DNA from 3 places in the Nocardioides sp. CCNWLW216 genome. Region 1 is predicted to be linked to each of the others. Evidence: riboswitches for the same ligand, from Rfam matches in the RefSeq annotation. Region 1 holds a riboswitch; each other region holds the start of a gene.
The links. A riboswitch is a leader RNA that binds a small molecule or an ion and turns the genes downstream of it on or off. The one in region 1 is predicted to bind cobalamin.

Region 1 (9,714 bases):
TGTGCCAGCCGCGCAGGTCGTGGGAGCCGGAGCGGATCCACCGCGAGACGGTCGGCATCGAGCCGGCCGTGACCGCCTGGCGGAGCACCGGCAGGCTGACGCCGTCGAGCTGGACGACCAGCAGGCCCGGCCCCTCGGCGCCGGCGACCCGCGTCCGTCGTACGGCCTGGTTGAGCAGCTGGCCGAGGAACGCGTCGTCGCTGCTGGTGTCGAAGAGCCAGTTCACGACCGCGGAGACCACCGCCGCGGCCCAGGAGGCGAGCACGATCTCGCCGAGGCTGAACGGCTCGACCGACGGGACCAGCGCGAGCGCCGCGCCGAGCACGATCGACTGGGCCAGCACCCCGGCCAGCAGCAGGCCGACCGTGCCCGTGAGCACGGTCAGCCGCGTCAGGAGCGGCCGGAGCAGCGCGCCGAGCACCAGGACCAGGACCACCAGGGTGGCGACCGACTCGGCCCCGGACTGCACCTGCTCGCCCGGCAGCAGCCAGAGGCTGGCGGCCAGCGCCAGGAAGGAGGTCACGAACGACCGGAGCACGCCGGCCGCCCACGACCACGACGGCCGCCAGGAGACGAGCTGCAGCCGGCCGAGCCGCAGCAGCCGGGCGATCCTGGTCACGGGAGCAGCCTACGGACGCTCAGCGGTCAGAGCGTGCCCTGCAGGATCAGCAGCACGCCGAAGACCACGAACGCCGCGGCGGCGCCGTACTTGATGGCCTTCTCGGGGAGGCGCTTGCCGAGGACGGCGCCGACCACGATGGCCAGGGCGTCCGCGGCCACCATGCCGACGGTGCTGCCGATCCAGGTGCCGAACCAGCCCTCGTGGGTGGCCAGGGTGATGGTGGCGAGCATGGTCTTGTCACCGAGCTCGGCGAGGAAGAAGGCGAGGCCGACGGCGAGGATCGCGGCGCCCTGGCTCTTGCGCGCCTTCTCGGCCTCGTCCTCGGTGAGCTCGTCGCCGCGCAGCGTCCAGGCGGCGAAGCCGAGGAACGCGATGCCCGCGACGATGTTGATGACGTCCTGGCTGTCGGCGAAGGCATCACCGATCCAGTAGCCGATGCCGACCGAGGCCAGGTGCACGATCGCGGTGGCGACGGTGATGCCGATGATGACGTCGCGGGCCTTGTAGCGCGCGGCGAAGGTCATCGCCATCAGCTGGGACTTGTCGCCGAGCTCGGCGACGAAGATGACGGCGGTGCTGATCAGGAAGGCTTCCACGGGTTCCTCTCCGGGCCTGACCGGCCGGAGGGATGTCCTGGGGGACGTGCCTTCGACCAGGCACGCCCGACACGGATGTCAGAGATGGTGCGACTGGTCGAAAGTCTCGTCCGCCGGCTCATCGCTGAGCTGGCCCGCTGCACCGGTCCCGCGCGAGCGGGGCAGTATGTCGACACAGCTGTTGGGGACTACTCCCTTTCGTTGAAAACCGTACCGCAACGCCCGCCGGTACGACGAACCCGCGTCAGCGGAGGTCGCGGCCCACGATCAGTCGAACCAGACCGAGTCGCAGGAGCCGCAGCCGAACTCCCGGACCGCGGCGCCGTCCGAGAAGTCGACGCTCCGCAGGCGCCACGTGTGCTGGCATTCGGGACTTCCTTCCACGAGGCGCAGGCGAGCCATCGGGGGTCGGGACGGCAACGGGACAACCGGCTCCGGTGCACTCACGTGGGGACCTCCCGTGCTCGAGAACTGGGCCGGCGGGGCGGTTCCCACCCGGCCGTCGCTTCATTCCCCCCACTCCTCCAGACGCGCGGGGGGCCGGTGGCGTTGCCTCGACCCGCACCGGACTAGACGGGTCCGGGCACCTCGTACGTCAGCTCCAGGCCGTCGGCCCAGCTCGAGCAGGTGCAGCCGGCCGGGTCGGGCAGGGTGCCGATGGTGGTCGTGAGCAGGCCGGTCAGCCGCTCCAGGTTCTGCCGGAAGAGCGCGAAGACCTCCTCCTGTCCGACCCCGGAGCCGGACTCGACCCCGGCGTCCATGTCGGTGACCAGCGCGATCGCCGAGTAGCACATCCGCAGCTCCCGGGCGAGCGCCGCCTCGGGGGCGCCGGTCATGTTGATCAGCGTCCAGCCCTGGGCGCCGTAGTGGCGCGACTCGGCCCGCGTGGAGAACCGCGGCCCCTCGATCACGACCATGGTCCCGCCGACCTTCACCTCCGGGTCCGCGTCCGCGACCGCCAGCGACATCCGCGGGCAGTACGGGTCGGCGAAGGGCAGGTGCACGGCTCCGGTCTCGACGTAGCTGGAGATCCGGCGGTGGGTGCGGTCCACGAGCTGGTCGGGGACGACCACGTCACCCGGCGCGACCTCGGCGCGCAGTCCGCCGACCGCGCACGGAGCGAGCACCTGGCCCACGCCCAGCGAGCGCAGCGCCCACAGGTTCGCCCGGTAGTTGATCCCGTGCGGAGGGTGCTTGTGGCGCTTCCCGTGCCGCGGCAGGAACGCGACCCGACGGCCCGCGACGGTGCCGAGCGAGACCGGCGCCGACGGGGCGCCGTACGGCGTCTCGACGACGACCTCCTCGGCGTCGTCGCCGCGCTGGGTGAGGAAGGAGTAGAAGCCGGTGCCGCCGATGACGGCGACCTCCGCCCGGGGTGAGCTCATGGCCGAACTGTGCCAGAGCAGCGGGGCGCGATAATCTCCGAGCGCCAGTCGACCATCACGTGAGTGAGGTCAGGGAACCCGGTGCGACTCCGGGACTGACGCGCAGCGGTGTGGGTGACGGGCGGGGCACGGGACGGGGGCGACCTCGGACCAGTCACTGGGCCGCGAGGTCCGGGAAGGCGCTCCGCACCGGTCGATCCCGAGTCCGAAGACCTGCTGGCCCTTGCGGCGACCGCCGCGAGGTCGACGCGGGTCTCGCGCACGGGCCCGGACCTCGAAGGACCTGATGTGTCTGGATCGTCCGGCGGATCGCTCCGCACCCGGCGGGACCGCTGCCCCGGCGTGCTGCGCCCCTGGCCGGCCGAGGACGGCGCGCTGGTCCGGCTGCGCCTGGTCGGCGGCCGGGTCTCCCCCGCGTCCCTGAGCGCGCTCGGCGAGGTCGCCCGGCGCTACGGCGACGGCGACGTGCACCTGACCGGCCGGGCCAACCTCCAGCTGCGCGGACTGCCCTCCGGGCCGGACGGCGCGCTGCCCGCCGAGGTCGTCGAGGCGGTCGAGGCCACCGGCCTGCTCCCGTCGCGCACCCACGAGCTCGCGCGCAACCTGATGGTCTCCCCGCAGACCGGCCTGGCCGGCGGACGGGCGGACCTCCGGCCGGTCGCCACCGACCTCGACGAGCGGCTCCGCGCCGCCCCCGACCTGGCCGCCCTGCCGGGCCGCTTCCTGTTCGTGCTCGACGACGGCCGCGGCGACCTGATCGACCGCACCGCCGACCTGGGCCTGGTCGCCCTGTCCGCCCAGCTGGCCCAGCTGCGGGTCGGCAGTCGGCGCTGGGGCGACGTCGTCCCCCTGACGAAGGCGGCGCAGTTCCTGGTCGTGCTGGCCCAGCGGTTCCTGGTCGCCGCCGGCACCGGGCCGGACGCGCCCTGGCACGTCGACGAGCTGGCGCTGCCGCTCAGCGAGCCGTTCCCCCTGGGCGGCGAGGCCCCTGCCCCGAGCGGGCCGCTCCCCCACGGCCCGGTGCCCGGCGGGCTCCACGTCGCCGCGCCCGACGGTGTCCTCGACCCCGACCTGGTCACCCGGCTGGCGTCGTACGAGCGCGAGCTGGTGGTCACGCCGTGGCGCGGCGTGCTCGTCCCCGACCCGGAGGAAACCCGATGAGGCGCCCGACCAAGCGCTACCCGTACGTCGACGACGGGCCCGCGATCTACGTCGACTCGTTCGCGACGATCCGGCGCGAGGCGTCGTTCGCCGGGCTGCCGACCGATGCGGAGAAGCTGGCCGTGCGGATGGTGCACGGCAGCGGCCAGGTCGACCTGGTGCCCGACCTGGTCGTCCACGACCGGCTGGTCGCCTCGGCCCGGGCCGCGCTGATGCTCGGCGCCCCGATCCTCTGCGACGCGCGGATGGTCGCGATGGGCATCACCGCCGGTCGGCTGCCCGCCGACAACGAGGTGCGGTGCTTCCTCACCGACGAGCGGGTGCCCGACCTGGCCCGCTCCTTCGGCACCACCCGGACGGCGGCCGCGGTCTCGCTGTGGGAGCCGCTCCTCGACGGCGCGGTCGTCGCCATCGGCAACGCCCCGACCGCGCTCTTCCACCTGCTCGAGATGCTCGTCGACGGCGCGCCCCGCCCGTCCGCGATCATCGGCTGCCCGGTCGGGTTCATCGGCGCCGCGGAGTCCAAGGAGGCGCTGTCCACCTTCGCCGCCGACCACGGCATCGACGTCCCGTTCGTGACGGTCCGGGGTCGCCGCGGCGGCTCGGCGATGGCCTCCTCGGCGATCAACGCGCTGGCCCAGGAGGAGGAATGACCGGCCGGTTCTCCGGCGTCGGGCTGGGGCCAGGCGACCCCGAGCTGATCACCCTGAAGGCCGCCCGGCTGATCGGCTCCGCCGACGTCGTGGCCTACCACGCCGGGGTCGGCAAGCAGTCCAACGCCCGGCGTACCGCCGCGGCGCTGATCCCGGCCACCGCGGTCGAGGAGGAGCTGCGCTACCCCGTCACCACGGGCGCGACCGAGCACCCGGGCGGGTACGCCGGCGCGCTGGCCGACTTCTACGAGGAGTCCGCGGCCCGGCTGGCCGCCCACCTCGAGGCCGGGCGCGACGTCGTCCTGCTCGCCGAGGGCGACCCGCTGTTCTACGGCTCGTTCATGTACATGCACGACCGGCTGGCCGAGCGCTTCGAGACCGAGATCGTGCCCGGCGTCCCCGCGTTCGCCGCCGCCACCGCCGCCGCGGCCAGCCCGCTGGTGCGCCAGACCGACGTCCTCACCGTGCTGCCCGGCACCCTGCCCGAGCCCGAGCTGGCCCGGCGCCTCGCCGACACCGACGGCGCGATCATCATGAAGCTCGGCCGCACCTTCCCCGCCGTACGACGGGCGCTGGAGGCGGCCGGTCGCCTCGACGGCGCGCTGTACGTCGAGCGCGCGTCGATGCCCGAGCAGCGCTGGCTGCCCGTGGCCGAGGTCGACCCGGCGTCGGTGCCGTACTTCTCGCTCGTGGTCGTGCCGGGCGACTCGGTGCACGGGGCCGGCCGCCGGACCGCCGCCGACCCCACGCTCACGCCGGCGGGCCGACCCCGGGAACTGCTCGTGGTCGGGCTCGGCCCCGGCCCGGACGCCTGGCTGACGCCGGAGGTCGAGGTGGCCCTGGGCGAGGTCGACCACGTGGTCGGCTACGCGCCGTATGTCGCACGGGTGCCGCAACGGCCGGGACTGCAGCGGCACGCGTCGGGCAACACCGTCGAGGTCGACCGCGCCCGGCACGCGCTCGACCTGGCGCGCGCGGGCGAGCGGGTGGCCGTGGTGTCGGGCGGCGACGCCGGGGTCTTCGGGATGGCCGCGGCCGTCTTCGAGGCCGCGGAGGACCCGGCGTACGCCGACGTCCCGGTGCGGGTGCTCCCCGGGGTCTCGGCCGTGCAGGCGGTGGCCGCGCGGGCCGGCGCCCCGGTGGGCGCGGACTTCGCGGTCCTCTCGCTGTCGGACCGGCTCAAGCCGTGGTCGGTGGTCGAGCGGCGGCTGCGCGCGGTCGCCGAGGCCGACCTGGTGCTGGCCGTCTACAACCCGGCCTCGCGCTCGCGGACCCACCAGGTCGTCGAGATGCAGAAGCTGCTCCTGGAGCACCGCTCGCCCGGGACCGTCGTGATCGTCGGCCGCGACGTCGGCCGGGCCGAGGAGTCGCTGACCGTGACCACCCTCGGCGAGCTGGACGCCGGCAGCGTGGACATGAAGTGCCTGCTGATCGTGGGCGCGTCCTCGACCCGGGTCAGCGCCTCGGGCGCGGTGTGGACCCCGCGGTTCGTCCACTAGCGAGGCGCGGGCCGGATATCGTGCCCCGCGTGCGGCAGCGCTCTCTCGAGACGGCCGACCGGTGCGCGTCACCGGCCAGCCTCCCCGGGGTTACCCCGGGGACCACCGGAACGTTCGGGCACGGCACCGCGCGCGACTCGCTGCGCTCCGCTGCAGGTCTTCGCGCGCACGACGGGACAGGTCGAGCAGCGCTGCCGCACCCCCACCTCGCCCCGGCGTCCGCGCCCCGGTGAGGGACGACCTCGCCCGGGCGCTGGCCGCCGGGTTCCTCACCGGCGACTGGACGGTGACCGGGCTCGGCGCGAGCGGCGCGGGAGTCCTGGGACGACGCCCCCGCTGGCTGGCTCCCCTCGTGCAGCAGACGCTCGACCTCTACCCGCGTCCGCCCCACGACCGCCCGCGGGAGCTCGCCACCAACCTCGCCGGGCTCCGCGCGGCGGCGAAGGCGCTCCGCACGCGTCCGGTCGCGCAGCCCGTGGCCCCCACGCGGATGCTCGCCAACCGCTGGCGGCTGCCGGTGCTCGACGACCTCGGCGACCTGGCGGATCTCCTGGGGGTCACCGCCACCGAGCTGGACTGGTTCGCGGATCCACGGCACCTGGCCCGCAGCGCCGCGGACGTCCCGCTCCAGCACTACCGGGTCAACCACCGGATCGCACCGAGCGGCGCGGTCCGCGTGCTCGAGGCACCCAAGCCACGCCTCAAGGCCGTCCAGCGGCTGCTCCTCGACGAGGTCCTCTCGCGCGTCCCGCCCCACGAGGCGGCGCGCGGGTTCCGGCCCGGCGGCTCGGTCGCGTCGTACGCCGCTCCGCACGCCGGCCGACCGGTCGTGGTCCGGCTCGACCTGGAGGCGTTCTTCGCCAGCGTCACGGTCTCCCGGGTCTACGGGATCTGGCGTACGGCGGGCTACCCCGAGCCGGTCGCACACCGGTTGGCGGGGCTGGTCACCGCTGTCCTGCCGCGCTCGGTCTGGCGCGCGGTCCCGCGGCCCGCCGACGACGGGCTGCTGGACGCCCACTGGCGGCTGGGTCGCCGGCTGGCCGCGCCGCACCTGCCGCAGGGCGCTCCGACCTCCCCGGCGGTGGCCAACCTCGCGGCGTTCCGGCTGGACGTGCGGCTGAGCGCCCTGGCCCGGTCGTGGGGCGGTCGCTACACGCGGTACGCCGACGACCTGGCCTTCTCCGGCGCCACGGGCTGGGGCACCGGCACCTCCCGGCTCCTCGACGCGATCGAGGAGGTCGTGCGGGACGAGGGGTTCCGGCTCAACGCCCGCAAGACCGGCGTGATGCCGCGCGCGGGCCGGCAGACCCTCGGCGGGCTGGTCGTCAACGACCGACCGCGAGTGGCCCGGGCGGAGGTCGACCGGCTCCGCGCGATCCTGCACAACTGTCGCCGGTCCGGGGCGAGCAGCCAGAACCGCGACGGCGTCCCCGCGTGGGAGCAGCACCTCCGCGGCCGGATCGCCTGGGTGGCCCAGCACGACCCGGTCCGCGGCGCCCGGCTGCTGGCCGAGCACGACGCGGTCGACTGGAGCCGCTGAGCCCTACGCCCGCTCTACGCCCCGTGGGCGTCGAGCAGGATCCCGACCGCCTGCCGGGTCGCGGCGGTGCTGCCGCCGCGGACGACGGCGTACGCGCTGGCACCGTCGAAGAGCAGGGTGAGCTGGAGGGCCAGGGCGTCCGGCTCGGCGACGCCGGCCTCGCGGGCGCGCTCGGCGAACCACGCCGTCAGCGCCTCCTTGTGCTGGCGGGCCGTGACCGAGGCGGGGTGGGCGGGGTCCTTCAGCTCGGTCGCGGCCCCGACGAACGGGCAGCCGCGGAAGCCGTCGTCCTGCGCGGCCCGCTCGAGCGCGTCGAAGACGCCGAGCACCCGCTCACGCGGCGGAGCGTCCGCGCCCGGGTCGCCCATCGACCGCAGCGCGGCGCCGCGGGCCTCGAGCATCGCGACGATGACGTCGTCCTTGCCCGCGAAGTGCTGGTAGAGCGAGCGCTTGGAGACCTCCGCCTCGGCGCACAGCCGGTCGACGCCGACCGCATGGATGCCGTCGGCGTAGAAGAGTCGCTCGGCCGCGGCGACCAGGCGGTCGCGGGCTCCGGGCTTGCGGGTGGTCGCGCTCACGGAACCGATCCTAGGCACGCCCTTGCCGAAAGTAAACCGATCTGTGTACCTTCGTGGCAATACACCGATCGGTGTACTTCGACTCCGAGGAGACCCGCATGACCACGCTCGCCCACCAGACCGTCCTCGTCACCGGCGCCAACCGCGGCATGGGGGCCGCGTACGTCGCGCAGCTCCTCGAGCGCGGCGTCGCGAAGGTGTACGCCGCCGCCCGCGACCCGCGCTCCGTGGTCGCCGACGACCCGCGCGTCGTACCGCTGGAGCTGGACGTGACCGACCCGGAGTCGGTGCGCCGCGCGGCGGCCGCGGCGCCGGACGTGACCGTGGTGGTCAACAACGCGGGCCTGGCTGCGCCCACGTCGGTGCTGGCCGGGGACCCCGCCGGCCTGCGGCGCGAGCTGGAGGTCAACCTGCTCGGGCCGCTCGCCGTCACGTCGGCGTTCGTCGAAGGGGTCGTCGCCGCGGGCGGCGCGATCGTGAACGTCGCCTCGGCGCTCTCCTGGGCGGCCCTCGGTCAGTCGTACGGCGTCTCGAAGGCGGCCCTGTGGAGCGCCACCGACTCGATGCGCTTCGAGCTCGCGCCGCAGGGCGTGCAGGTGGTCGGGGTCTACGTCGGCTACGTCGACACCGAGATGGTCAGCGGGGTCGACGCCCCGAAGGCGGACCCGGCCGATGTGGTGCGCCAGGTGCTCGACGGCGTGGAGGCCGGAGCGCTGGAGGTCCTGGCGGACGAGACGAGCCGCGGGGTGCGGGCGGGCCTGCACCTGCCCATCGAGGAGCAGTTCCCGCAGCTCGTCGCGTCCTGAGCCAGATCGGGGTCGATCAGGAGGAGGGGACCTCGACGCAGTCCGTCGCGCCCTTGGACGCCTCGGCGGCGGCCTTCGTGTCGTCCTCGTCGCCCTTGAAGTCGCTGTCGCCGTCGGCGATCGCCTGCAGCGCGTCGTCGGAGAGGTCGGAGTCGACGTAGAGCTTGGCCATGCAGTCCCAGTCGATGCCGTCGGTCGGCACGCTGTCGCCGAAGATCTCGCTGGCGTTGTCCTGCATCCCCTCCGAGACCTCGTCGACGGACGGCCGGCCGCCGCCACCGCAGGCGGTCGCGAGCGTGACGACGAGGAAGGCGGAGGCGATCAGCTTCGGGGCACGGTTCTTCAAGTTCGGATCCTGTCTTCGGGGGGAGTGCCTGCCGAGTCCGGCGTGGCGTCCGTGACCCTCCCCGGCTGCGTCGCTCCCCACACCCCGTCTAGACAGGTTTCTTTACCTTTCGGGTGAGGCGTACGTCGCACCCGGACCGGCGATCGTCCGGCGCCTACCGGGACTCCTTCGCCGAGCGGTCCCGGGCCGGGTCGTAGAGGTAGGACTCCCCGCCGGCGGCCGGGTCCAGCGCGCGACCGACCAGGACCACGGCGGCCTGGCGAAGCCCGGCCGCCTCGACCCGGTCGGCGACGTCGGCCAGGGTGCCGTGCAGGACCAGCTCACCGGGCTGGCTCGCCCGGTGCACGACGACGACCGGGCAGTCGGCGCCGTACTCCTCCACGAGCTCGGCGGCCAGCTCCCGGATCCGGGTGATGGCCAGGTGCAGGACCAGCGTGGCCCGGGTCGCGGCGAAGGCGGCCAGCGACTCGGTCGCGGGCATCTTCGTCGACCGGGCCTGGGTGCGGGTGAGCACGACGCTCTGGGCGA
Region 2 (9,714 bases), on a different contig from region 1:
GGAGAGGCGGTGCGCGGCCGCGTCGTTCCGGGGCTCCATGGTCCCGAGCTGGACCTTCAGCCCTCCGAGGTCGCCGATGAGGTCGTGGATGCTGCGGTACGCGGCTCGGTGCTCCGGGTCGGGTGAGCTGCGAAGAGCGCCGAGGGCGATGAGGGCACGGCTCGCGTGGCGGGCCGCGACGTCGAGCGTCTCGTCGAGGGTGTCGAACTCGGACTGCTGCACCGGGGCCTCCTAGGGGCGACCCCCAGTCTGGGGCTGCATCACCACCGGGCGAGCCACAGGCGCCACCGAGTGTCCCCACAGTTGGGTAACGAGCGGCGCGCGGCCGATGGCGTGTACTCCGGGAAGTCGGGCCGCTTTACTTCTCCGGTGAGGAGCAGCCGACTGTCGCCGCTCGCCGCACCGGCCTTCCGCTACTTCTTCGTCGGACAGGTCGTGAACCGGGTCGGCTCGTCGATGGCGGGCGTGGCGCTGGCCTTCGCCGTCCTCGACATCGACGACTCCGCCTCGGCCCTCGGCTGGGTGATCGCCGCCTCGAGCGTGCCGATGGTCGTCTTCATGCTCCTCGGCGGGGCGATCGCCGACCGGCTCCCCCGCGCTGTCGTGCTGCGCGGGTGCAACCTCGTCCAGGGCGTCGTCCAGACCGCCACGGCGGTCCTCGTGATCACCGGGTACGCCGAGATCTGGCACCTCGTCGTCCTGCAGGCGGTGGCCGGCACCGTCTTCGCGGTCAGCTACCCCGCGTTCCTCGGGATGGTGCCGATCCTGCTGCCGGTCGAGGAGCGCAAGGCGGCCTTCCTGCTCATCGGCCAGGCCACCAGCGCCGTCGGCATCCTCGGCCCTGCGGTCTCGGGCGTGCTCGTGGCGACCGCCGGTCCGGGCTGGGCCCTGGCCGTCGATGCCGCGACGTACCTCGTGGCGGCCGGTCTGCTCCTCCTGGTCCGCCTGCCGCCGGGCGACCGCAGCAACGCCCGCCCGAGCGTCATCGGCGACTTCCTCGCGGGCTGGGCGTTCGCCCGCCACCTCGGCTGGGTGATCCCGGCCGCCTCGGCGTCGCTCGTCTTCAACGCGCTCGTCAGCGGCGCCATCAACGTGCTCGGACCCGTGATCGCCGACGACACCATCGGCAGCGAGGGCTGGGGGGTGGCCCGGTCCGGCCAGGCGGTGGGCGTGTTCGTGGCCGCGTTCTTCCTCGCCAAGGTGACCCTGCGCGCACCGATGCGGGCGATCATGATCGCCTTCGTCGTCTGGTGCGTCCCGATGCTGGTGCTCGGCACCCACGTGAACGTGTGGGTGCTGTCGGCGTCCTTCGTCGTCGCCGGGGCCGCACTGAGCCTGCTCGACCTCGCCTGGAACCTGCTGGTGCAGGAGAAGGTCCCGGAGGAGATGCTGTCGCGGATCATGGCGATCGACGGCTTCTTCTCCTTCGTGGCCACGCCGATCGGCCAGCTCGCCGTCGGCCCCCTCGCGATCGCCTTCGGCGCGGGCCGGGTCCAGCTCGGGTGCTTCGCGCTCGCCGCACTCGTCGCCGCGTTCGCCCTCACCCGGCGCAGGATCACCGACGTACGGCTGACGGGTGAGCCGCCTCCGCAGCTGACGAGCTGACCGTCAGGCCGGCAGCACCGGGAGCCGCCTGGCGCGGGCGAGCTGGCGACGCCAGAACCGCAGCTCGGCGTCGCTGGAGAACCCGTCATCGACCTGCTCCTGGGCGAAGCGCACCCGGAAGATCAGCTGATCGACCGCGGTCGGCCGGTCGGCTGCAGCGAGCGCGAGGAGTCCCAGGACGCCCTGGTCCGCAGGACTGCCCGGGTTGTTCATCGCTGCCGCGCCGGGTGGCACCCCGGCTCCGTGCTCCAGGTAGGAGCGGGCCAGCTCGTACCGTCCCAACGTGTCCAGGAACGGGACGACGCTCGTCAGCAGGCGCGCAGCACAGCGAGCGAGGGCCTCGTCCGTGGCGTCCCAGTTCTCGTAGACCTGGATGTCGAGGTCCTTGAGACGGACCTGGGCTCGGTCCATCGGACACGCCTCGCCACCGGGATGGGCCGCATCGAACCGGGTCCCGTAGGAGAGCTGGATCTCACCCGCTCCCGAGCCGACGGAGACGACGTCCACCCGGTCGAGGTGAAGGCGACGCCAGGTGCGGCCGCCCGCACTGAAACCGGACCGACGGAGCGCGGGTCCGAGGTGCTGCCTGACGAGTCGGTCCGCCGCTGCGCGTGCCTCCCGCGGCGCCGGGTCAGCTTTGCGGCGCACGGCCGCCGCCTTCTCCCGGCGCAGCTGAGCGTCGCGTGCGGCGGCCTCCTCGGGACGGCCCAACGCGACGCCGATCCGCTTGACCAGGTCGCGCCTGGACAGGTCGACGAGCAGTTCCTCCAAGACCGCCCGGTCGCCGGGGGTGGCTCGCACGATCAAGGCGTCAATGGCAGCACTGGCGACCTTCAGGGACAGCGAAGCGGTCATCCCCGCGACCCCGCTGGTCGCGGCGCCCCTTCGGGCCAAGACGCCGAGCACGGCCGGAGCCCAGGCCTCCGAGGGCATCACGGTGGTGGCGAGCACGGCCGCGCGGACCACCTCCTCGTTGCCCGGGGCGAAGAGCATCCCGCCGGAGAATGCCGTCGTCTCGTCCGGCTCGACGATGGGCGCGAAGGCAGCCACGTCCAACCACGCCCGCACCAGCTCTCGCGCGGCATCGGGCCGCACCGCCTCCTGCACCTCGCGCACCCATCGCTGAGAGGGCTTGCGCGGGCCGAGCTCTCCGAGCCGCCGGATCAAGGGTCCGACGACGTCGGCATCAGCACGGCGTGCCAGGTCGCGTGCAGGAACTCCCCACCCGTCGCCGTCCGTGATCAACGACAGGTCCACGAGGTCCGGCGGCGTCGCCGTCGCCAGCACCCGCCGGACCAGCAGTCGCATCCGCGGGACCGCCCAGAGCTCGGGCGACAGGTCGTCGAGCCAACTCCGGCACCGGTCGAGCTGGTCGACCAGAACGGTGTCGGCCAGCCCGGCGCCACACACCGACGCCGCGCCACGTAGCCCCGCGCCCACCCGACAGTGGTCGAACTCGCTGCGCTGCCTGACGACCTCGAGGGCGAGGCATGCCGTGGCAGGGTCCCAGGGCAACCGCCGCCGGCGGAGCCGATCGAACGTCTCCTCCACCCGGTGGTCATCGGGGCCCTCGTGACCGAGCAGGACGAGCAGCGCCGACAGGCGGACGCGAGCATCCAGCGGCGCCGTACCCGTGCCGTCGAGCCAGCGCTCCCAGTCCAGGCCCGCGTCGTCGAGCGCGCGGGCCAACGCCTCCCGCTCCCGGTCCAGCAGAGTCACGCGGGCGAGTATGCCGCTCTCCACCGGCCCACCGGTGCGGACGCACCGCCACACCGATCCGGACGAAGCCCCAGACCACGTCCAGTCCGGCCGCCAGCTCGTGCACGGGCCCAGTGCTTCCTGTCTGACCAGGAGAGGCAGGTCGTTCCCACTCTTCGCTGCGGGGCAGTCCCGGAGTCACACCGGCTTCCCTCTCGCGACGACTCCCCTGGATGGAGAGCCGAACCAGCTGCGCCGACCACTAGACAGGGCGAATCACACGGATGTGCTCCCTGGACGTGGGTGAATCCTGGCGCAGCGTCTCGACCAGGCGCTCGGCCTCGTCCGGCCCGACCCCGCCGTACCAGGTGTCGTCGGGCTGGACGCTGACGACCGGCGCGTGGTTGCACGGGAACTGGCAGCCGGTCTGGGTGACCAGCACGTCGTCGTCGCCGAGCCCGGCGGCCATCAGGGCCAGGGTCAGCGCCCGCGCGGTGTCGTCGGCGCCCCGGGCGGTGCAGCGCGGCCCGCGGCAGACCAGCACCTGGTGCCGGTGCGCCGGCACCTCCTCCCAGGCCGCGGACTCCAGCGGCGCCTCGGTGCCGGCGATCGGCCGCGCCCGGGCCAGCACCGCCGCGAGGTCGTCGTCCTCGCTGTCGAGGAGGCCGGTCGCGACCACGACCTCGGGCGGCTCGGGCCGCTCGCGCCACCAGTGCGCGGCGACCCGGCGCAGCCAGGAGTTGCCCGGCGCGATCCCGAACGCCACCCCGACCAGCACGATCCGGGGTACGCCGGCGTCGGCCAGCCGGTCGAGCTCGCGGCGCAGCGCCGGGTCGGCGAGCTGCAGGTGCGCCACGGACGCGCCGTGCCGCTCGGCGAGGGCCGCGAGCCGGTCGGGCGGCTCGGCGACCCCCATCGCGACGAGGACCAGGGTCATCGGCAGGGTCATCGGACGACTCCTTCCCAGCGCACGTGCGGCCTCGGCTGCGTGGGGTGCGGCTCGACGGTCACGCGGACGCCGTACACCTCGGCGACGAGCGCGGGGGTGAGCACCTCGGCGACCGGGCCGTGCGCGACCAGGCGGCCCCGGTCGAGCACGACCAGGTCGTCGCAGTACGCCGCGGCGAGCTCCAGGTCGTGCAGCGCCGCGACCGTGGTCAGGCCCAGCCCGCGCACCCGCTCGAGGAAGTCGAGCTGGTGCCCGAGGTCGAGGTGGTTGGTCGGCTCATCGAGCAGCAGCACGCTCGGCTCCTGGGCCAGCGCCCGGGCGAGATGGACCCGCTGCCGCTCCCCGCCCGACAGCGCGTGCCACGGCCGGTCCGCGAGGTGGTCGACGCGCGCGGTGGCCAGGGCCCGCTCCACCGCGTCGATGCCGCCGGGGTCGGACTGCGGGGGCCCGAACCGCACCCGGTGGGCGATCCGGCCCAGGTCGACGACCTGGCGCACCCGCAGGTCGAGCGAGGTGGACGCGTCCTGCTCGACCAGCGCGAGCAGGCGGGCCCGCTCACGGGCGCGCAGCACGTGCACGTCCTGGTCGTCGAGCAGCACCCGTCCCGTCGCGGGTCGGCGCAGGCCCGCGACGGTGTGCAGCAGCGTGGTCTTGCCCGAGCCGTTGGGGCCGAGCAGGCCCGTCACCCGACCCGGTCGACAGGTCAGCGAGACCGCGTCGAGGACGGTCGCGCCGCCCAGCGTGACAGCGACCCCGTCCACCACGATCGACGGCGCCGTCATGCCGACCTCCCCGACCGGCGCAGCAGCAGGGCGAAGAACGGGACGCCGACCGCCGCGGTCACGACCCCGACCGGGATCTCCTGGCCGTCGACGACCGAGCGGGCCAGCGTGTCCGCCCAGACCAACAGGGTCGCGCCGACCAGCGCCGACATCGGCAGCAGCAGCCGGTGCCGCGGCCCGGTGAAGGCGCGTACCAGGTGCGGCACCACCAACCCGACGAAGCCGATCGTGCCGGCGAACGCGACGGCGGCCGCGGTGGCGAGCGCCGTACCGCCGAGCAGGACCCAGCGCAGGCGGGTCACCTCGATGCCCAGCGAGCGGGCCGAGGACTCCCCGAAGGCGAACGCGTCGAGGTGGTCGGCGCAGGCGGAGAAGCCGAGCGTCGCGACGACCGCGACACCGACGACCAGCAGCGCCGTACCCCAGCGGAAGCCGGCGCCCGAGCCGAGCGTCCAGGTCAGCACCCGACGGGCCGCGTCGTGGTCGCCGGAGCCGATCACGATCAAGGAGGTGTACGCCGAGCACGCCTGCCCGACCGCCACCCCCGCGAGCACGGTCCGAGTGGGCGCGAGCGAGCCCGACCGGCCGACCGCGAGCAGCAGCACCAGCCCCAGCGCGGCCAGCGCCCCGGCGAAGCCGGCGAGCGTCACCGCCGCGGGGCCCGCGAACCCGGCGACCGACACCCCCAGCACGATCACCGTCACCGCACCGACGGCCGCGCCGCCGGAGAGCCCCAGCAGGTAGGGGTCGGCCAGGTCGTTGCGGGTCAGCGACTGCAGCACCGCGCCGCAGCAGCCCAGCACCGCTCCCACGGCCGCCATCCCCAGCACCCGCGGCATCCGGAGCTGCCAGACGATCTGGTCGTCGAGCAGGCTCACCCCGCGGTCCCCCAGGCCGACGCGTCGCAGCACCACGTCGAGCACGTCCGGCACCGGCACCGCGACGGCGCCGGTGCCGAGCGCGACGGCCATGGTGACCAGCAGCACGGCGACCGCGAGGACCGGGGCGAGCCCGGTCCGCAGGGTCACGGGAGCGCGGAGAGCTGCTCGGCCAGCGTGCTGGCGCCGTCGATGAGGCGCACACCGGGCGTCCCCATCGAGTAGGGCACCGTCGCGAACCGGCCCTCGCGGACGGCGGTCAGCTGGGAGAGCACCGGGTCCTTCTCGAGGTACGCGCGCTTCTCGGCGGCCGTCGACCACGAGGCGTCCGCGAGCACGATCGCGTCCGGGTCGGCCGCGACGACCTCCTCCCAGCTGCCGTCGGCCCAGCCGTCCTCGACGTCGGCGTAGAGGTTGGTCGCGCCGACGGCGTCCAGCACCAGCTGCGGGCCGCTGGAGCCCGCGCCCACGAGCGGCGTCTTGTCGCCGGAGTCGTACCAGAGCACGTCCAGGCCCGCGCCCGCTCCCTCGTCGCCCAGCTCGGCCAGGGTCCGCTTCTGCTCGGCCCGGATGTCGGCGCCGCGGTCGGCCACGCCGAACGCGGTGGCGACCGCGTCGATCTCGTCCCAGACCGCCTCGAAGGTCGTCGCGGGGATGTCGGCCTGGTCGGCGCAGCCGAACGGCGAGAGGTACGACGCCACGCCGTCGGCCTCCAGGTCGCCCTGCGGCCCGGCGACCTCCGGGTCGAAGGCGCTCGTGTACGACGCGTAGACGAAGTCAGGACGGGTGGCGAGGAGCTCCTCGCGGGTCGGGTACTCCTTCGCGATCACCGGCACCGAGGCGTACTCCTCGGCCCAGGCCGCGGCCGGCTCCGGGTCGTCGAGGTACGCCGTACCGGCCATCCGGTCGGCGAGCCCCAGGGCCAGCATCACCTCGGTGGCGCCCTGGTTGAGCGTGACGGCCCGCTCGGGCGCCGCCTCGACGGTGCTGATGTGCCCGCAGGCGGTCACGTCGACCGGGAAGCCGGCCTCGGGCGCCGCGTCGGCGCTCGCCGGCTCCGGCTCGCCGGCGCAGCCGGCCAGGACGAGCGCCAGGGCGGCGACCGGGACGGCGGCCCGGACGGTGGTGGACAGGACTGACGGCAGGGGTCGACTGCGCATGATGTTCTCCAAACCCTCGTGGAACATGACATGCCGTGGCCGGTCTCCTGGCTTCCGCTTCAGCACAGGGCGGTCGACCTTCCCGGGCTCGCACCCAGTGGTCCGACCCATCCGGAGATGGGCCGCGAGGACCGTCCTGCTCGACGGCTACAGTGGCGAGGGCCGCGCCGGCATCAGACCGGCTTCCCGTGCACCACGGCGCGAGAAACCTAGCGCAGGTCCCTCGCCCCCGACCCGATCGGGTCAGAGCGTGGCGAGGTGCACCACGGCGGTCGTCGCGATGGTGCCGCCGATCAGGGTGATGCCCGTGGCGCCCAGCAGCGGCGCCACCCGGGTGGCGAGCCGGAGCGCGGTCCGCGACTCGGCGGCCCGGACGACGACGTTGCGCCCGCCCAGCGCGAGCAGGCCGACCACGAACAGCACGCTGGACAGGCCGAGCCCGAAGCACAGCACCAGCAGCAGCGCGAACCCCGACCGGCCCGTGAAGAACCCGGTGACGAGCACGAGGAACGCTGCCGGCGACGGGGTCAGACCGCCCGACATGCCCAGCAGGACCAGGCTCGGGCGGGACACCGCGACCGAGTGCCCGTGGCCGTGGCCGTGGCCGTGGCCGTGGCCATGACCGTGCCCATGACCGTGGCCATGTCCCGGTTCGTGGCCGGCTCGCCAGGCCCGCACGTGCCGCCGGACCAGCCACAGGCCGAGCACCAGGGCCGCGAGGCCGGCGACCAACTGCAGGCCGGTGGTCAGGCCCTCCAGGTCGACCAGGTCGGAGAGCGAGAAGAAGGTCCAGGCGGTGGCGACCACGAGCACGGACATCGTGTGCATGGCCGCCACGCTGACCCCGAGCCAGGCGGCGTCGCGCACGCGTCCGTCGCCCCCGATCAGGAACGCGGCGGCCAGTGTCTTGCCGTGACCAGGGGCGACGGCGTGGGCGGCCCCGGCGAGGAACGCGACGGCGATCGCCGCCGGCACGAATCCCGGCGACGACACCAGCTCCACCAGACGCTCGCCCGGCGCCTCCAGGTCGAGCAGGTACGGCGCCGCCGCCGTGACCAGGATGCTCATGCCGCGGCCGTCGTACCGGCCGGGGTCGCGGTGGTCGTCCCGTCGCGGGAGACACCGGAGGCGTGCGCCGAGACCGTCGGGACGCCGGGCGCGGCGCGGCGCAGCACGAGGTGCACGCGGGATTCCTCTCGGTAGCGCGAAGGCCGGTGGCCGGTGGCGACCGGAGCCTGACGCCGACCGGCGACCCGGACCGACCGCGCAGGTGAACGCCGAGGGACCGGCGAGTGAAGGACCGACCCCCGCGTCCCGGGGTTGATACCGGGTGACTAGGTTGCTTGCTGCACATCGTTCGCAACAACGCAGCAGAGGCGGCAGAGGAGACCCGTGACCCAGGTGCTGACGGCCGACCCGCTCGGCCTCGCCGGCCGTCGGCGTCGTACGACGGGGTGGCTCGCGGGGCTGGTCGCCGCGCTCCTCGGCACCGTCGTGGTCGCCGTCGGCGTGGGAGCGTTCACCGTCCCGCCGGGCGAGGTGGCCGCGATCATCGGCCACCACCTGCTCGGCTGGCCGGGCGAGCGCACCTGGAGCGGGCCGGCCGACGCGATCGTCTGGCAGGTCCGGCTCCCCCGCGTGCTGCTCGGGTGCCTCGTCGGCGCCGGCCTCGCGGTCTGCGGGGTGGCCCTGCAGGCGATGGTTCGCAACCTGCTCGCCGACCCCTACCTGCTCGGCGTGAACTCGGGCGCCTCCAGCGGGGCAGCGGCGGCGATCCTGTTCGGGGTCGGTGCCGGGCTGGGCGAGCACGCCCTCCAGGTCAGCGCCTTCCTCGGCGCGCTCGCGGCCTCGGTGCTGGTGTTCCTCGTCGCCCGGAGCGCCGGTCGGGTCACCTCGGTCCGGCTGCTGCTGGCCGGGGTCGCGGTCGGCTATGCGCTGTACGCCGCCACCAGCTTCCTGATCTTCGCCTCCGGCTCCGCCGAGGGCGCCCGCTCGGTGATGTTCTGGCTCCTCGGCTCGCTCGGGCTCGCCCAGTGGAACACCCCCCTGGCCGTGGTCGCCGTCGTCGTCCTCGGCACCGTGGCGCTGCTGACCGCGTGGGGCCGCCGTCTCGACGCGTTGGCCATCGGCGACGAGACCGCGCACACCCTCGGCGTCTCGCCCGAGGTGTTCCGGATGCTGCTGCTGGTCGTGGTCGCCCTGTGCATCGGCGTCGTCGTCTCCGCCTCCGGGAGCATCGGCTTCGTCGGCCTCGTCGTGCCCCACCTGGCCCGCCGGGCCGTCGGCTCGACCCACGTCCGCGCCGTCCCCGTGGCCGCCCTCATGGGCGCCGTCCTGCTCGTCTGGGCCGACGTCGTCGCCCGCGTCCTGCTGCAGCCCCAGGAGATCCCGATCGGGATCATCACCTCCCTGCTGGGCGCCCCGTTCCTGCTCGTCCTGATCCGCCGTCTCCACGCCACGACCGCCTGACCCACCCGCTGACCCAGGAGCCCGCCATGCCCCGCCCCCTCGCCCCGATCGCCCTCGGCCTGAGCCTCGTGGCCGCCCTCGTCGGCTGCGGGGCGGACGCCGAGGAGAACGAGCCCACGTCGACCAGCAGCGGGTCCTACCCCGTGACCGTCGAGAACTGCGGCGCCGACGTG
Region 3 (9,714 bases), on a different contig from region 1:
TGCCCAGCGGGCTCGCCGACGAGGACGGCCTGCCGGCCGGCTTCCAGATCCTGGCCCCCGCGCTCGCCGACGACCGCCTCTACCGCGTCGGCGCGGCGCTCGAGGCCGCCCTCGAGGCGCAGTGGGGCGCCCCGCTGCTGGACAAGGCACCTTCCCTGGACGGAGATTCGGCATGAGTGACACCCTCGTCGCCTTCGACGACGTGCTCGCGTCGTACGACCCGGCCCTCGGGCTCGAGGTCCACGTCGAGCTGAACACCGCGACCAAGATGTTCTGCGGCTGCCCGGCGGTCTTCGGCGGCGAGCCGAACACCCAGGTCTGCCCGACCTGCCTGGGCCTGCCCGGCGCGATGCCGGTCGTCAACGGCAAGGCCGTCGAGTCGGCGATCCGGATCGGGCTGGCGCTCAACTGCGAGATCGCGGAGTGGTGCCGGTTCGCACGGAAGAACTACTTCTACCCGGACATGCCGAAGAACTTCCAGACCTCCCAGTACGACGAGCCGATCTGCTTCGAGGGCTGGATGGACGTCGACGTGGACGGGGAGACCTTCCGCGTCGAGATCGAGCGCGCCCACATGGAGGAGGACACCGGCAAGTCGCTGCACGTCGGGGGCGCCACCGGGCGCATCCACGGCGCCGACTACTCGCTGGTCGACTACAACCGCGCCGGCATCCCCCTGATCGAGATCGTCACCAAGCCGATCCGCGGCGCCGGGGCCAAGGCGCCGGCGGTGGCCCGGGCCTACGTGAGCCAGCTGCGTGACCTGATCGTCGCGCTCGGCGTCTCCGAGGCCCGGATGGACCAGGGCAACCTGCGCGCCGACGTCAACCTGTCGCTCGCCCCGAAGGGCTCCGGCACGCTCGGCACCCGCACCGAGACCAAGAACGTCAACTCCTTCCGCTCGGTGGAGCGCGCGGTCCGCTACGAGATGCAGCGGCACGCCGCGATCCTCGACAGCGGCGAGGCGATCTTCCAGGAGACCCGGCACTGGCACGAGGACACCGGCGTCACCACGAGCGGCCGTCCCAAGTCCGACGCCGACGACTACCGCTACTTCCCGGAGCCCGACCTGGTGCCGGTGGCGCCGAGTCGGGAGTGGGTCGAGGAGCTGCGCGGCACGCTGCCCGAGAACCCGGTCGAGCGCCGGGCCCGGCTGCAGGCCGAGTGGGGCTACACCGACCTGGAGATGCGCGACGTGGTCGCCTCGGGCCTGCTCGGCCCGATCGAGGAGACCATCGCCGCCGGTGCGTCCGCCCAGGCGGCCCGCAAGTGGTGGATCGCCGAGCTGACCCGCCGGGCCAACGACGCGGGCGTCGACGTCGTCGACCTCGGCGTGAGCCCGGCCCAGGTGGCCGCCGTCCAGGCCCTGGTCGACGCCGGCACGATCAACGACAAGCTGGCCCGCCAGGTGTTCGACGGCCTGCTGGCCGGTGAGGGCACGCCGGAGGAGATCGTCGCGGCCCGCGGGCTCGCGGTCGTCTCCGACGACGGCGCGCTCGGTGCCGCGGTCGATGCCGCGATCGCCGCCAACCCCGACGTCGCCGACAAGATCCGCGACGGCAAGGTCGCGGCCGCTGGCGCCCTCATCGGCGCCGTGATGAAGGAGATGCGCGGCCAGGCCGACGCCGCCCGCGTGCGCGAGCTGATCCTGGAGAAGCTGGCCTGAGCCCCGCGTGACGGACGTCATGCGGAGGGAGCCCTCGGGGGCTCGGTCCGCATGACGTCCTGCGCCGGGAGCGGGGTTATGGTGCCGGGACACATTCACCAACGCCCGCAGCAGGGGAAGCCGGTGCGAGCCCGGCGCTGACCCGCAACCGTGTGGCGCGGAGTACGACGTACTCCGCGGCGAGCCGGAGCACCTGCCGTGACGCGTCCTGACCCTTCGCTGTCGAGGAAACCAGCGGGTCGGCCTCGACGGCCTTCTCGCTGAGCAGCGGGAAGGAACCCATGAACCACCTCGTACGCCGCGCCGCCGCCCTGGTGGCCGCGCCCGTCCTGGCGTCGGCCGCTGTCGTCGCCGTCTCCGGTGCGCCGGCCCTGGCCGCGCCCACCACGCCGCCGACCCCGGCGGCCACCGCCGCCGCGACCTGGCTCGCGACCCAGACGACCGCGGGCACGCTGCCGAGCCTCGGCCAGACGCTCGACTTCGGCGTCGGCCTGGAGGCCTCGGGCGCTGCCCCGCAGGTGCTGGCCGCCGTCAAGACCGGCGTCGACGCTCGGGTCGCCAGCTACGCGACCGGCAACAACAGCATCGCCAAGGCAGCGTGGTTCTACGGGCTCGTCGGCGACCCGACGTCGGCCGGCGACACGGACCTCAACCTGCTGGGCCTGGTCGAGGACAACACCGACGACACGACCGGTGCCCTGGGCGGTCAGTACGCCCAGCAGTGGTTCGGGACCCTCGCGCTGGTCGAGGGCGGCAGCGACGAGGCCGCGAAGTCGGCCGAGTACCTCCGCTCCGGGCAGTGCGCCGACGGCGGCTGGGGCTACTCCACCCCGTGTGTCGGTGAGGGCGACCAGTTCGCCACCTACTACTCGCTGGCGGCCCTGGCGTCGCTCGAGGTCAAGGACGCGCCGACCCAGGCCGCGATCGACAAGGCGGTCGCGTTCCTCGGAGGCAAGCAGTCGGCCACCGGCGGCTTCGAGAACTGCACCGAGTACGCCGGCCCGCCGAACTACGAGTGCCTGAAGTCCGAGGACAACGCCAACGACACCGGCCTGGCCGCCTGGTCGCTCGGTCTCGCGGGCGCGAACGCGCCGGCGGCGAAGGCGGCCGCCTGGGTCGCCGCCCACCAGTACGTCTCGCTGCCCGCCTGCGGCGCGGCTGCGCCTGCCGCCGGCGCGGTGAGCTGGACGTCGAGCACCTTCCCCGAGGGCGTCACCGAGGACAACCGTGAGCAGACCGTCTTCGCGACGGCGCAGGCTCTCGCCGGGCTCGCCTACCTGCCCACCAGCAAGCCGGCCCTCTCGGGTCCGACCGACTACGTCCAGGCGGGTCGCACGATCTCGCTGAAGGTCTCCGGCCTGAACGCCGGCGAGCGCGGCTGTGTCTCCGGCGTCGGCACCGGCAAGCAGGTCTCCGGACCGGGTGCCGTGGCCGTCGCGATCCCGGCCGGCACGCGCAACCACGTCCTCACGCTCAGCACCGCCGGCCGCCCGGCGACGGCCACGGTGAAGGCGCTCGGCGCCACCAAGTTCCGGGTGATCGTCGCGAAGCGGGTCGCGAAGGGCAAGAAGGTCCGGGCGCGGGTCACCGGCCTGGCCCCGCGCGAGTCGGTGACGCTCCGGGTCACGGGCAAGCGCGTCGTGCGCGGCACCGCGAACGCGAATGGCGTCTTCCGCACCGTGGTCAAGGCGACCGGCAAGGTCGGCAAGCGCAAGGTCACCGTCCGAGGCGAGTTCACCAACCGCACCGGCAAGGGTGCCTTCCGGGTCGTCCGCTGACCGTGCGACACCACCTTGTGCGACTCGTCGCCGCGGCCCTCGTGGCCGCGGCGGCGGTCGTCGTACCGGCCCCGACCGCGCAGGCCGCGGCCTGCACCACCGGCACGGGGGTGACCGTGGTCGTCGACTACGGCTCCCTCGGAGGCGGGGTCGGGCAGTCCTGCGTCGGGACCAGCGGCCTGGCCAAGGACCTGTTCCCGGCGGCCGACTACGAGCTGACCTACACGCAGGAGTTCGCCGGCGCCGTCTGCCGGGTCAAGGGCGCGCCGGCCGACGATCCCTGCCAGGGCATGCCGCCCGGTGACCGCTTCTGGTCGCTGTGGTGGTCGGACGGGACGTCCGGCAGCTGGACCTACGCCACCCGGGGCGTGAAGTCGCTCCGGATCCCGGCGGGGGGCAGCGTGGCGTTCGCCTGGGACGACGTCGACGGGGCGAGGGCGCCGGGAGCCACACCGCCGGTGCATGCCAAGGCCACCCCGTCCGCCCAGCCGACCAAGCAGCCGTCGGCGAAGCCGAGCAAGAAGCCCACGAAGAAGCCGTCAGCGACGCCCACCCGGCAGCCGTCGAGCGCGCCCACCACGGGCGCCCCGAGCGCCGGCACCCCGTCGGGCGCCCCCACGGAGTCGGCCACGTCCGAGAGCACCAGCCCGTCCGCGACGCCGTCCGCCCCTTCCGCGTCCCCCTCCGCCACGAGCGCGCAGACCGCGGCACCGAGCACCGACCCAGCGGTGTCGCCGACCGCCGGTGCCGGCAACGTCGACGAGCCGGTGCTCTCGCCCGCGGCCCAGCAGACCACCGAGGACGAGGGCGTCCCGACCTGGCTGGTGCTGATCCTGCTCGTCGCGATCGGTGGCGGGACGGCCGGCGCCGTCGTCCTCCGTCGCCGGTCCGCTCGCTCGTCGGGACCGTGACCGCGGCCACCGCCGTCCGCGCGGGTCGGCTGCCGCGCGACCTGCACCCGCTGGCCTGGTGGGCGTGGGCGATCGGCCTCGCGGCGGCGGCCTCGGCGACCACCAACCCGTTCGTGCTGCTGCTCCTGGTGGGCGTCGCAGCCCTGGTCGTGACCGCCCGCCGCTCCGAGCAGCCGTGGGCCCGCTCGTTCCGCCTCTACCTCTGGCTGGGGTTGGCGATCGTGGTGATCCGGGTCGTCTTCCGCCTGATCTTCGGGGGGTCCTACGAGGGGACCGTCCTGCTCGATCTGCCAGAGATCCCGCTTCCGGACTGGGTCCTCGGCATCACCCTGCTCGGCCCCGTCACGCAGGAGGCCCTCCTCGCCGGGCTGTACGACGGGATGCGGCTGGCCGCGGTGGTGATCTGCCTCGGCGCCGCCAACGCGCTGGCCAACCCGAAGCGGCTGCTGCGCTCGATGCCGTCGGCGCTCTACGAGATCGGCACCGCCCTGGTCGTCGCGGTCACGGTGCTGCCCCAGCTGGCCGACAGCGTCCGCCGGGTCCGGGCCGCCCAGCGGCTGCGGGCCGGTGACGAGCGCCGGGTCGGCCGGCTCCGCCGTACCCTCGTGCCGGTGCTGGAGGACGCCCTCGAGCGGTCGCTGGCGCTGGCCGCCGGGATGGACGCCCGCGGCTACGGCCGCAGCTCCGGGGCGTCGCGCGGGGAGCGGCGGACCACGGGCGCGCTGCTCCTGCTCGGGCTGTGCGGGCTGTGCGTCGGCTCGTACGCCGTCCTGGACGCCACCGCTCCGCGCTGGCTGGCGCTGCCGATGGTCGTCCTCGGCCTGGTGCTCGCGGCTGCCGGGCTGCGCAGCGCGGGCCGGCGGGCCGAGCGGACGACGTACCGTCCCGACCCGTGGCGCTGGCCCGAGACCGGCGTCGCGCTCTGCGGACTGGCCGCCGGGGTGAGCGGCTGGTGGGTCGCCCACGAGACGCCGCTGCTGGCCTACCCGGGACTGGCCTCCGTCCCGCAGGTCAGCGCGGTCGCCCTGGCCGGCGCCCTGATCGGGCTCGCGGCCGCCGCCCTGGCGCCACCGCCCCGGGTGGTGCTGGCGTGATCGAGCTGCGCGGCATCACCTTCGCCTACGACGACCACCGCATCCTCGACGGCGTCGACCTCGACCTCGACGAGGGCGAGCTGGTCCTGGTCTCCGGCCCGACCGGTGTCGGGAAGTCCACCCTCCTGGGCGTGGTGACCGGCCTGGTGCCGCGCTTCTCCGGTGGGGTGCTCGGCGGCGACGTGCTGCTCGACGGCGTCAGCATCGTCCGTACGCCGCCACGCGAGCGCGCCCACGCGATCGGGTACGTCGGCCAGGACCCGGCCGCCGGCTTCGTGACCGACACCGTGGAGGACGAGCTCGCCTACGGGATGGAGCAGCTCGGCCTGCCCGCCGAGACGATGCGTCGCCGGGTGGAGGAGACCCTCGACCTGCTCGGGATCGCCGAGCTGCGCGACCGCGACCTGCGCACGCTCTCCGGCGGCCAGCAGCAGCGGGTGGCGATCGGGGCGGTGCTGACCATGCACCCGCGGCTGCTGGTGCTCGACGAGCCCACCTCGGCGCTCGACCCCACCGCGGCCGAGGAGGTGCTCGCCACCCTCACCCGGCTCGTCCACGACCTCGGCGTCTCGGTGCTGCTGGCCGAGCACCGCCTGGAGCGGGTGGTCCCCTTCGCCGACCGGATGTGCCTGCTGACCGGTGACGGACGGGTCGCCGTGGGGGAGCCGGCGCAGCTGCTGGCGACGTCCCCCGTCGTACCTCCGATCGTCGAGCTGGGCCGCGCGGCCGGCTGGTCGCCGCTGCCGCTGAGCGTGCGCGACGCGCGCCGGCGGGCTCGAGAGCTGCCGGCCCTGGCTCTCCCCGAGCCGGCGACCGAGCCGGCCGCGGCACCCGGCCTGATGGCCACCGGGGTCACCGTCGTGCACGGCCGCACCGTGGCGCTGCGGGAGGTCGACGTCCGTGTCCCCGCGGGCCGGGTGACGGCGCTGATGGGGCGCAACGGCTCGGGCAAGTCCTCCCTGCTGTGGAGCCTGCAGGGCACCGGCCGCCGGCAGGCGGGCACGGTCCAGGTCGGCGAGCTGGACCCGGCCCGGCTGGAGGCGGCCGACCGCCGCGCGCTGGTCGGCCTGCTGCCTCAGACCGCCGGCGACCTGCTCTACCTGGAGACGGTCGCCGAGGAGTGCGCCGCGGGCGGCCCGGCCACCCGCAGGATCCTCGACCGGCTGGTCCCCGGCATCCCCGACGACGGGCACCCGCGCGACCTCTCGGAGGGCCAGCGGCTCGCGCTCGCACTCGCCCTGGTGCTGGCCGCCCGGCCGCGCGTGGTGCTGCTCGACGAGCCCACCCGGGGTCTCGACTACGCCGCGAAGCGGGTGCTGGCCACCATCCTGCGCGACCTCGCCGCGAACGGGCACGCCGTCCTGGTCGCCACCCACGACGTCGAGTTCGTGGCCCAGGCCGCCGACGACGTGGTGGTGCTGGCCGAGGGCGAGGTCGTCTCGTCGGGTCCGGTCCGACGCGTGGTCGCCGAGTCCCCGGCCTTCGCGCCCCAGGTCACCAAGGTGCTGGGCGCGCCCTGGCTGCGGGTCGACGAGGTCGTCGCCGCCCTGGACGGCGTGCGGTGAGCGGCGCCGTCGCCCTCTCGCGCCGCTCGGCCGCGGTGCTCCTGGTCGCCTCGGTCGCCGGGCTCGGCATGCTCTGCTGGCCGCTGCTCGTGCAGGTCGACGCCGGCACCACCCGGGTCGATCCGCCCTTCCTGTTCCTGGCCCTGCTGCCGGTGGTGATCGCGGTGGTGCTCGCCGAGGTCAGCGAGGGCGGGCTGGACCCTCGGGTGCTGGCCGTCCTCGGCGTGCTGAGCGCCATCAACGCCGTGCTGCGCGGTATCTCGGCCGGTACGGCGGGCGTCGAGCTGGTCTTCTTCCTGCTGATCCTGGCCGGCCGGGTGTTCGGCGCCGGGTTCGGCTTCGTCCTGGGCTGCACGTCCCTCTTCGCGTCGGCCCTGATGACCGCGGGCGTCGGCCCCTGGCTGCCGTTCCAGATGATCTGCTCGGCCTGGATCGGCATGGGCGCCGGGCTGCTGCCCCGACGGGTCACCGGACGCGCCGAGGTCGTGATGCTGGCGGCGTACGGCGTGGTCGCGGCGTACGCCTACGGCCTGCTGATGAACCTCTCCGGCTGGCCGTTCCTGCTCGGCGTGCAGGTGCCGGGCCACGAGGGCTCGCTGGCCTACGTGCCGGGGGCGCCGCTGCTGGACAACCTGCAGACCTTCCTCGTCTACACGCTGCTGACCTCGACCAGCAGCTTCGACACCGGGCGGGCGGTCACGACGGCGGTCGCCGTGGTCGTCCTCGGACCGGCGGTGCTGACGACCCTGCGCCGGGCGGCCCGGCGGGCGACGGTGACCGGTCGTGTCGAGGAGCCGACTACGGCCGGATGACCAGGATCCGGTCGTCGCCCTCGCGCGGGTCGATCCGGCCGTCCCGGTTGCTCGTCGTCAGCCACAGCCGCCCGTCGGGGGCCGTGACGACGGTGCGCATCCGCCCGTAGTCACCGACGAAGTACGGCGTCGGGTTCGTCGCCTCGCCGTCCTCCAGGTCGACCCGCCACAGCCGCTCGCCCTTCAGCGCGGCCAGCCAGAGGTGGCCGCCGGCGTACGCGAGCCCCGAGGGGGAGGCCTCGTCGGTGCCCCAGGTGACCTGGGGATCGGTGAACCCCTGGTCGGTGCCGCCCTCGCCCTCGACCTCCGGCCACCCGTAGTTGTCTCCGGCCCGGATCCTGTTGAGCTCGTCGAAGGTCTGGTCGCCGAACTCCGAGGCCCACAGCTGGTCGTCGACGAAGGCCAGGCCCTGGACGTTGCGGTGGCCCCACGACCACACCGGGCTGTCGAACGGGTTGCCCGGGGCCGGGTCGCCGTCGGGCGTGATCCGCAGGATCTTGCCGGCCAGGTCCTCGCGGTCCTGGGCGCGGTCGGGCTCGCCGATCTCGCCGGTGGTCACGTAGAGGTAGCCGTTCGGCCCGAACTCCAGCCGGCCGCCGTCGTGGCGGAAGCCGTTGGGGATGCCGGTGAGGATCGGCTCGGGCGTGCTGAGCCGGTTGCCGCGCAGCGTCGCGCGGACCACCCGGTTGTCCTCGGCGGTGCTGACGTAGAGGAACACGAAGCGGTCCTCGTCGAAGGTGGGGGACACGGCGACACCGAGCAGCCCGGCCTCGCCCTGGGGCGCGGCAGCGTCGATCGTGCCGAGCTCGGTGACCCGGTGCGGCCGCTCGCCGCCGATCCGCAGCACCCGCCGGGTGTCGCGCTCGGTGACGATCGCGTCGCCGTCGGGGAGGAAGTCCAGGCCCCAGGGGGCAGCGAGGCCGGTCGCGATCGTCCCCAGCACCTTCGGGGGCTTCGTCGTGACGGCCTCGGTCGACTCGGTCCCCGTCGGCGACGACGGCGCGGCGGCGCTCGTCGGGGCGCTCGGGGTGGGCGTCGGGGTCGGCGTGCCCTCGATCTCGTAGGTCACCTCGGACCCGCCCTGCGAGCAGCCCGCCAGCAGTCCGGCCGACAGGACCAGGGCGAGTGCTCGCTTCATGTCAGCCGACCCTACGGAGGAAGGCCAACAGCAGCTCGTGCACGCGCTCGGGCTGCTCCATCTGGATGAAGTGGCTGCCGCGCAGCTCGACGTACGTCGCGTCGACGAGGCGCGCGGCCGCCGTCCGCATGTGGCGCGAGCCCGCGAGCACGTCGTACGACGCCGCGACGAAGGCGACCGGCACCCGGATCCGGCTGAGCGGGACGCGCGGGTGCTCGGACGAGCGCAGGGCGAGGTGGGCGTACCAGTCGAGCGGCGTGGTCAGGAACTCGCGCACCGCCTCCACCGCGAGCTCGGGGTCGGCGACGGGGAACATGAAGCCGGAGTGGGAGAGCAGGTCGATCGCCCGACGCCCGACCGGGAGTCGCGACGCGATCGGCGTGAGCGCGCGGCCTCCGAGGCGCAGCCCGTGGGCCAGGCCGACGGTGAGGGCGCGCGCGGCCGGGCGGGGGAGCAGCAGCGGACCGAGCATCGTGGAGAACGTGTCGCCGGGGACCCCGGCCACGGCGAAGAGGCCGGTCACGCGCTCGGGGTGGTCGGCGGCCAGCTCGAACATGGTGTTCACGCCCATCGACCAGCCCACCAGCACGGCCCGGTCGACGCCGAAGTGGTCCATCACCGACAGGGCGTCCTCGACGAACTCGTCGATGCCGACGCGGTCGACGTCGACGGGGCGGTCCGAGCCGCCGGTGCCGCGGTGGTTCCAGGAGACCACGCGGACGCCGCAGTCCGGTCGGAGTAGGGCCGGCC

Region 2: it holds a riboswitch for cobalamin, as region 1 does, so the genes downstream of both, V7S47_RS15855 (ABC transporter substrate-binding protein) here and V7S47_RS20105 (nitrite reductase) in region 1, are expected to answer to the same signal.
Region 3: it holds a riboswitch for cobalamin, as region 1 does, so the genes downstream of both, V7S47_RS04605 (hypothetical protein) here and V7S47_RS20105 (nitrite reductase) in region 1, are expected to answer to the same signal.

The regions. Positions count from the first base shown of each region.
Region 1 covers NZ_JBBBBJ010000010.1:74,943-84,656, reverse strand. Annotated here, with positions in the region: gene V7S47_RS20125 (alkaline phosphatase family protein) at 1-619, opposite strand, end outside; gene V7S47_RS20120 (TMEM165/GDT1 family protein) at 646-1,218, opposite strand; gene V7S47_RS20115 (hypothetical protein) at 1,486-1,620, opposite strand; gene V7S47_RS20110 (S-methyl-5'-thioadenosine phosphorylase) at 1,788-2,603, opposite strand; cobalamin riboswitch at 2,632-2,838, shown strand; gene V7S47_RS20105 (nitrite reductase) at 2,892-3,764, shown strand; gene V7S47_RS20100 (precorrin-8X methylmutase) at 3,761-4,417, shown strand; gene V7S47_RS20095 (precorrin-2 C(20)-methyltransferase) at 4,414-5,916, shown strand; gene V7S47_RS20090 (reverse transcriptase family protein) at 6,146-7,456, shown strand; gene V7S47_RS20085 (TetR/AcrR family transcriptional regulator) at 7,471-8,034, opposite strand; gene V7S47_RS20080 (SDR family oxidoreductase) at 8,133-8,840, shown strand; gene V7S47_RS20075 (hypothetical protein) at 8,857-9,186, opposite strand; gene V7S47_RS20070 (cobalt-precorrin-4/precorrin-4 C(11)-methyltransferase) at 9,341-9,714, opposite strand, start outside.
Region 2 covers NZ_JBBBBJ010000006.1:272,718-282,431, forward strand. Annotated here, with positions in the region: gene V7S47_RS15825 (hypothetical protein) at 1-222, opposite strand, end outside; gene V7S47_RS15830 (MFS transporter) at 370-1,605, shown strand; gene V7S47_RS15835 (hypothetical protein) at 1,609-3,294, opposite strand; gene V7S47_RS15840 ((2Fe-2S) ferredoxin domain-containing protein) at 3,566-4,252, opposite strand; gene V7S47_RS15845 (ABC transporter ATP-binding protein) at 4,249-5,034, opposite strand; gene V7S47_RS15850 (iron chelate uptake ABC transporter family permease subunit) at 5,031-6,005, opposite strand; gene V7S47_RS15855 (ABC transporter substrate-binding protein) at 6,059-7,072, opposite strand; cobalamin riboswitch at 7,093-7,285, opposite strand; gene V7S47_RS15860 (HoxN/HupN/NixA family nickel/cobalt transporter) at 7,316-8,140, opposite strand; gene V7S47_RS15865 (FecCD family ABC transporter permease) at 8,465-9,541, shown strand; gene V7S47_RS15870 (ABC transporter substrate-binding protein) at 9,568-9,714, shown strand, end outside.
Region 3 covers NZ_JBBBBJ010000002.1:37,985-47,698, reverse strand. Annotated here, with positions in the region: gene gatA (Asp-tRNA(Asn)/Glu-tRNA(Gln) amidotransferase subunit GatA) at 1-176, shown strand, start outside; gene gatB (Asp-tRNA(Asn)/Glu-tRNA(Gln) amidotransferase subunit GatB) at 173-1,666, shown strand; cobalamin riboswitch at 1,729-1,881, shown strand; gene V7S47_RS04605 (hypothetical protein) at 1,948-3,444, shown strand; gene V7S47_RS04600 (hypothetical protein) at 3,447-4,355, shown strand; gene V7S47_RS04595 (CbiQ family ECF transporter T component) at 4,352-5,449, shown strand; gene V7S47_RS04590 (ABC transporter ATP-binding protein) at 5,446-7,014, shown strand; gene V7S47_RS04585 (ECF transporter S component) at 7,011-7,826, shown strand; gene V7S47_RS04580 (PQQ-dependent sugar dehydrogenase) at 7,813-8,964, opposite strand; gene V7S47_RS04575 (alpha/beta fold hydrolase) at 8,966-9,714, opposite strand, start outside.